Regions from separate parts of the Allobosea sp. P4_E12 genome, predicted to be linked through region 1. Evidence: riboswitches for the same ligand, from Rfam matches in the RefSeq annotation. Region 1 holds a riboswitch; each other region holds the start of a gene.
The links. A riboswitch is a leader RNA that binds a small molecule or an ion and turns the genes downstream of it on or off. The one in region 1 is predicted to bind thiamine pyrophosphate.
Positions count from the first base shown of each region.

Region 2: it holds a riboswitch for thiamine pyrophosphate, as region 1 does, so the genes downstream of both, thiB (thiamine ABC transporter substrate binding subunit) here and thiO (glycine oxidase ThiO) in region 1, are expected to answer to the same signal.
Region 3: it holds a riboswitch for thiamine pyrophosphate, as region 1 does, so the genes downstream of both, thiC (phosphomethylpyrimidine synthase ThiC) here and thiO (glycine oxidase ThiO) in region 1, are expected to answer to the same signal.

Region 1 is NZ_JBFUIY010000013.1:172,948-175,142, reverse strand. It holds gene AC1DW9_RS18485 (hypothetical protein) at 1-310, opposite strand, end outside; gene AC1DW9_RS18480 (response regulator) at 579-956, opposite strand; TPP riboswitch at 1,281-1,413, shown strand; gene thiO (glycine oxidase ThiO) at 1,470-2,195, shown strand, end outside.
Region 2 is NZ_JBFUIY010000001.1:245,419-247,613, reverse strand. It holds gene AC1DW9_RS01170 (ABC transporter permease family protein) at 1-255, opposite strand, end outside; gene thiB (thiamine ABC transporter substrate binding subunit) at 260-1,279, opposite strand; TPP riboswitch at 1,346-1,457, opposite strand; gene AC1DW9_RS01160 (ABC transporter substrate-binding protein) at 1,614-2,195, shown strand, end outside.
Region 3 is NZ_JBFUIY010000008.1:98,749-100,943, reverse strand. It holds gene thiC (phosphomethylpyrimidine synthase ThiC) at 1-1,452, opposite strand, end outside; TPP riboswitch at 1,531-1,635, opposite strand; gene AC1DW9_RS12445 (hypothetical protein) at 1,718-1,918, opposite strand; gene AC1DW9_RS12440 (OmpA family protein) at 2,027-2,195, opposite strand, start outside.

The sequences.
Region 1 (2,195 bases):
CGGGGAGGACGGTCGCCCTCTGGCCGTTTTGCGTGGCCAGCCATTTCAGATAGCGCAGGCGTGCCGCCACCGTGTTGCTGCGATGGGTGATTTGCAGCCACTCAAGATACTCGGCGAGGCGAACGGTGATGATCTGGACGGTCTTGCCCTTGGCCAGAAGCAGCTCCGTCGCGGCAGCGAACTGGCGCTTCCATTCGGGATAGGAGCGGGGGATCCTGGGGTCCTTGCCGACCATGTCCAGCAAGGCAGGAAAGTCATCTTCTGAATACCACGGTACCAGCACGGTGTCGTAGTAATCGAACTTCCGCATGGCTGTGTCCGCCCAGCAATCGGAAAGCGTCGCCCAGCTCCGATCCTACCAGTTCTCCTGCTGGCTTACGAGTTGCGCGCAGTGCCTCACCGGTTTGCGCGCGGGCGAGTTGCAGATCTCGGGATATTCGGTCGGCGCCATCACGAAGGATGCAAGCCCTCCGTCGGGCACGGAAAGCCCGTTTCAAGCCCGTTTCCTGGGCTCTGCCCCGATCCCGCCCCGGCGCGGGGATCGGCCGTTTCCTTCGCGTCCATTCTGTCAGGCGCGCCTAGGCGCTGGCCGGCAAGGATTTCAGCGTCCTGATGATCTCGCTCTCGGTATAGGGTTTTCGAAAGAACCGGGCCCGCTCCGGCAATTTCTGAGGGTCGACCCGGACATGGCCCGAGGTCACCATCAGCCCGATCGGCGGCCATTTCTCGCGCACGACCTCGACCAGCTGCAGGCCGTTCAGCGAGCCCGGCATCTCGACATCGGTGAAGAGGATGCGGACATCGTCGCGTTGCTCGAGAATGGCCAGGGCCTCGTCGGCGGTCGCTGCCTCTACGGCGAGGTAACCGGCCTCCTCGACGAGCAAGGCCGCATACATCCTGATGATCGGCTCGTCGTCGACAACGAGAACAACCGGCTTTTCCGCGTCTGTAGGCACTGGGCTTCTCCTGAACCGCCTTCTTGTCGCGGCGGTAGAGGTCCAACGGCTCATGGACCGGAACGTTCCGCCGTCGCGCCTGCTTTGGGCGCTACGGACAATGCATGCTGTTGGCATGGCCGGCGGAGCGCTCCCTCGTGAAGCCGCCCGCCTGGCCGCGCGTGCCGGCAGCGGAAGCGGAGCGCGGGTGAATGGCGGCAGGCGAGGTGCCTCAGCAGCGCCTTGGACCCGCGAAGATTCCCGGCCCCTGGCCCGCCAGCCGGGGTCCTCCCGGCGTTCGTGTCGGATTGGCCTTGACCTCGCTGCCGCCCCGGCTCCAGACTGCGCGGATCCAAGGAGATCCCCGGCAAGGGGCTGAGAAACCGCTGGCAGACCGGGTGTCCCCCGGAGAGGCGCGCGGAAATCCTTCGAACCTGATCCGGCTCATACCGGCGGAGGGATGGAGCGTCGCGGCACTTGCCGGCAGCCGAAGGGTTGCCAGATCTCCTTCCCCGAGCGGGCGAGGAGTTTGCCATGCGCGGCCCGCCACATACCACCCTTCGCCGCTCTGGCGGCGCTTCCGGGCCTGTCGCCTGCGAGGTGCCGGCCGTCACCGATATCGCCATCATTGGCGGCGGCCTGATCGGTCTGTCCATCGGCTGGCGGCTGGCCCGGCGCGGCTTTGACGTGACCGTTTTCGAGCGTGGCACGATCGGGCAGGGGGCAAGCCTTGCCGCGACCGGCATGCTGGCCGCGGCCGCCGAGCTGGAGCCGGGCGGCGAGGAGCATCTGCCGCTGGCGCTGGAAAGCCAGCGGCTCTGGCCGGGTTTTGCGCGCGAGCTCGAAGCCGAGAGCGGGCTCGGCATCGACTATCGCCGGGACGGTGTCCTGCTGGTCGCGCTGGGGCGCGAAGAGGTCGAGCGCCTGCGTTTTCGCCATGACCTGCAGCGCCGCGCCGAGCTTGAGGCGGCATGGCTCGGCGGGGCGCAATGCCGCGAACGCGAACCCGGCCTGAGGCCTTCGGTCGTTGCCGGTATTTTCTGCCCGGCCGACCATCAGGTCGATCCGCCGCGCGTCATGGCGGCGCTGCGACGCGCCTGTCTCGCGGCCGGAGCGCATCTGGTCGAAGCCTGCGAGGCCGAGCCGGAGCTGGCCGGGGGGCGCGCTCTCGGCGTCTCGACGCCACGCGGGCTCTGCAAGGCTCCGATCGTGATTGCGGCCGCCGGCGCCTGGACCCGAATTCACGGGCTCGACATCCCC
Region 2 (2,195 bases), on a different contig from region 1:
GGTCAGCACGGCGAGCAGGAGGTTGCGGCTTGGGAAGCGGCGGCGCAGCAAGGCAAGCGCCAGTGCCGTGCCCAGCAGAAGCGAGAGCAGCATCGACAGGCCCGCCTGGACGGTCGCTCCTGCGACGAGGCGAGCGAGATAGGGGCCGAGCGACGACAGGGCCGCGACGTCGCCGCCGGCTCGCGCCAGCCCGGCGAGCGAGGCGCCGGCGAGCGCAAGGATGGCAAGCGCAGTGAGCGTGGCCGGGCGGAGCAAGGCCTCAGCGGCTCGCTGCGGCGAGCCAGGCGTCGATGAAGGTTCGGCGCTGCGTGCGCACCTCGTCCGGCGTGAACAGCAAGGTTCGTTCCGGCTTGACGACATCGGCGAATGAAGCCGGCAGTCCACCTGTCGCCTGTTTCGCCGGCATCATCCAGTTGCCTTCCGGGATCAGCGATTGGAAGGCGTCCGAAAGCGTGAAGGCGAGGAAGCGTTTGGCGAGTTCCGGCTGCCGCGTCGTGCGCGTCATGCCGGCGAGTTCGACATGCAGATAGTGGCCTTCGCTGAAGGGGGCGGCCTTGTACTGCGTCTTCTTCTCGGCGCCGATGTGATAGGCCGGCGATGTCGCGTAGGAGAGCACCATGTCGGCCTCGCCCTTGAGGAAGAGTCCGTAGGCCTCGGACCAGCCCTTGGTGAAGGTGACGATGCGCGGCTTGAGCCTGGTCCAGGCGGCGTCAGCGCCGTCGCCATAGACGGATCGCATCCAGAGCAGGAAGCCAAGCCCGGGCGCGCTGGTGCGCGGGTCCTGCAGCACGAGCTTTGGCCCATTCGGATCGTCGACAAGCTGCTTCAGGCTGGTGGGCGGCGCGGCAAGTTTGGTTGAATCATAGACGAAGGCGAGATGCCCCCAATCGAAGGGCAGGAAGGTATCGTCAGTCCAGGCGATGGGCAAAGTGAGCGCGGCACGGTCCTGGCCATGGGGCTGGAACAGTCCCGTCGCCTTGGCTTCTGCAGCAAGGTTCATGTCGAGGCCGAGCACGGCATCGGCCTTGGTCGCCTCACCCTCCAGCTTCAGGCGCGCGACGAGGGAGCCGGCATCATCGCTTGCGACCCAGTTCAGCGTGCAACTGCATTGCGCCTCGAAGGCCGCCTTCACTTTCGCGCCGGGACCGTATTTCCCGGTGAAGGAGGAATAAGTGTAGACCGTCAGTGCCGGTTTCTCCTGGGCCATGGACGGCGTCGCGAGCAGGAGCGCCGAGAGCGCGGCGGCGATCCGGGTCAACCGGTTGTTCAGAAAGGTCATGGCGTCACCCCGCATGCATTCGACGGCAGGCCATGACGGTCGAGAGGGAAGGCGGTCTCCGGATGCGAGACGCCAGTGCTCAATCCCTCCGCCGGCACGATCCGGATCAGGTTCGACGGGTTGAAAGCCCTGCGCTTCCCTCTCAGCCCGAAATCGCCGGGCACCCCGTTGAGACGGTCAAGGGAATAGCGAGCGGGCCGGGGCGAGTCCAGTTGATGCCGCCTGGCCATCGCAAGGGCCATTGCGTCTGGCCGCATGGTCATGCTGGTATATCTCTTGCTTAACAGAAGGCAGGCGCGCCAGGCGCGAAAGCTCAAGAGCAAGGGGATGCCGAATGCGACTCAATCGCCGTCAGATTCTGGCCGGAAGTTCCGCTTTAACCGCTTCCAGCCTCGTTGGATTTCCGTCGCGCGCGCAGTCGCGCGCCAATACGCTGCGCTTCATTCCGTCAACGCCGTTGCCCTCCCTCGATCCGATCGTCGCTACGAGCTATGTTATCCGCAATCACGGCTATCTGATATATGATACCCTCTTTGCGACGGACGCGCAGTTCCGCATCCAGCCGCAAATGGTCGAGAGCTGGGAGACTGCGCCGGACGGGCTGCGCTGGACCTTCCATCTGCGCGACGGACTGATGTTCCACGACGAGCAGCCGGTCAGGGCGCAGGACTGCATTGCCTCGATCAAGCGTTGGTCGGCGCGCGATGCCTTCGGGCAGACTTTCGCGACATTCGTCGAGGGTTACGATGTCGTCGATCAGCGCACCTTCGCCATCCGCCTGAAGAAGCCCTTCCCGATGCTGCCGGACGCGCTCGGCAAGCTCTCCTCGAACGTGCCCTTCATGATGCCCGAGCGCGTGGCCATGATGGAGCCAACCAAGAACATCACGGAGGCGATCGGTTCCGGACCCTGGCGC
Region 3 (2,195 bases), on a different contig from region 1:
CTTGGGCGTGACATAGCAGAGCATGGCGCAGCCGAACCAGCCGATCATCGCCGCGCCGATGCCCGAGGTGATGTGGTCGTAACCCGGCGCGATGTCGGTGGTCAGCGGTCCCAGCGTGTAGAACGGCGCCTCGCCGCATTCGCGCAGCTGCTTGTCCATGTTCTCCTTGATCTTGTGCATCGGCACGTGGCCCGGGCCCTCGATCATCACCTGGCAGCCCTTGTCCCAGGCGACCTTGGTGAGCTCGCCCAGCGTCTCCAGCTCGGCAAACTGGGCGCGGTCATTGGCGTCGGCGATCGAGCCCGGACGCWGGCCGTCGCCGAGCGAGAAGGAGACGTCATATTTGCGCATGATCTCGCARATCTCGTCGAAGCGCTCGTAGAGGAAGCTCTCCTTGTGGTGCGCGAGGCACCAGCGCGCCATGATCGAGCCGCCGCGCGAGACGATGCCCGTGACGCGGCTCGCAGTGAGCGGGACATAGGGCAGGCGCACGCCGGCATGGATGGTGAAATAGTCGACGCCCTGCTCGGCCTGCTCGATCAGCGTGTCCTTGAAGACCTCCCAGTCGAGCTTGATCGGGTCGCCGCCGACCTTCTCAAGCGCCTGGTAGATCGGCACCGTGCCGATCGGAACCGGCGAGTTGCGCAGGATCCAGGAGCGGATGTTGTGGATGTTGCGGCCGGTCGACAGGTCCATCACCGTGTCGGCGCCCCAGCGGATCGCCCAGACCAGCTTCTCGACCTCCTCGGCAGCGCCGGACGTCACGGCCGAATTGCCGATATTGGCGTTGATCTTGACCAGGAAATTGCGGCCGATCGCCATCGGCTCCAGTTCGGGGTGGTTGATATTGGCCGGGATGATGGCGCGGCCGCGGGCGATTTCCTCGCGCACGAATTCAGGGGTGACGAATTCCGGAACCGAGGCGCCAAAGCTCTCGCCATCGGCATGGCGCTCGCGTGCGCCTTCGAGCATCGCGGCGCGGCCGAGATTCTCGCGATGCGCGACATAGATCATCTCGGGCGTGATGATGCCGGCCTTGGCGAACTCGTACTGGGTCGCCATCTGGCCGGGCTTCGCCTCGAGGATCGGGCGTGGGGCCGGGCAGGCGGRAACGAGCTGTTCAGGCGAGATATGGCCGTTATCGGCGGCAGTGACGGCGCGGCCGGGCACGGTCGTGAAGCCGGAGGCATCGAGCCAGGCGCGGCGCGGCTGCGGCAGGCCGGCATTCAGGTCGATCGTGACATCGCTCTCGGTGAACGGACCGGACGGGTCGTAGATCCGGACCGGCGGCTCGGAATCGGTGGTGAGCTGAACTTCGCGGAAGGGCACCCGCATCTCGGGATGGTCCGGCGGCGCGACATAGATCTTGCGCGAGCCGATGATCGGTCCGGTCGTCACGCTTTGAGGGGCAGCCTTGACGGTATTCTTCTGGGGCTTGGTGTGGGCGTTCATGGGATCTCCTCCTTGGTCCAAGGTTCAGGAGATCCGGGTTTAGAAGCGGTCCAGTCGCTGTCTGCGGGTACACGTGTGGCGCACGCCGCGTTCCAGTCCCTCCGCCGGTATGACCCGGATCAGGTTCGACGGGTTCGGCTTTGGACGCCATCTCAGCTCTTGCGAGCACCCCTCGGAACGAAGCGGAGGTTAGGGCCGGCGGCTCTTGAACGCAACCGGCAAGGGGCGGGATGCGGCCCTGCCATGCGGCGCCGGAATGCCGGGCTCAGGCGAGAATGTCGACGTTCTGGCCCTGGCCAGCGGCAAGAGTAGCCTTCTGGGACTCGGCACTCTGCTGCAGCATATCCACGAGCGCCTGGTCGGACGTCGCCTGCTGCTTCACCATCGCTGTCTGCAAGGTCTGGCGGGTCGAGGCTGCCTGGCTTGCGGCAAAGCCCTGCGCGATCGCGACGGTTGTCTCACTCATCTCAACTCTCCTTACGACAGGTCTTAAGCCGGAGAGCTTGCTGATTCCTGAATCCCCTGATCCGGGGAGACCGGCGCGACGGTCGCCCGCCGCGCCGGTTCTATTGGTTCACTGCGGCTGATTCTGCCCGGCCAGCAGCGGGGTGATGCGTCGGAGCGTGACGCGGCGGTTCTCGCGGGCGGCCTCCTGCGTCTGCACCTTGAGATACTGCTCGCCATAGCCCTGCGTCGTCAGGTTCTCCGGCGGCACCTGGAAATCGCGCGTCAGGATCTCGGCG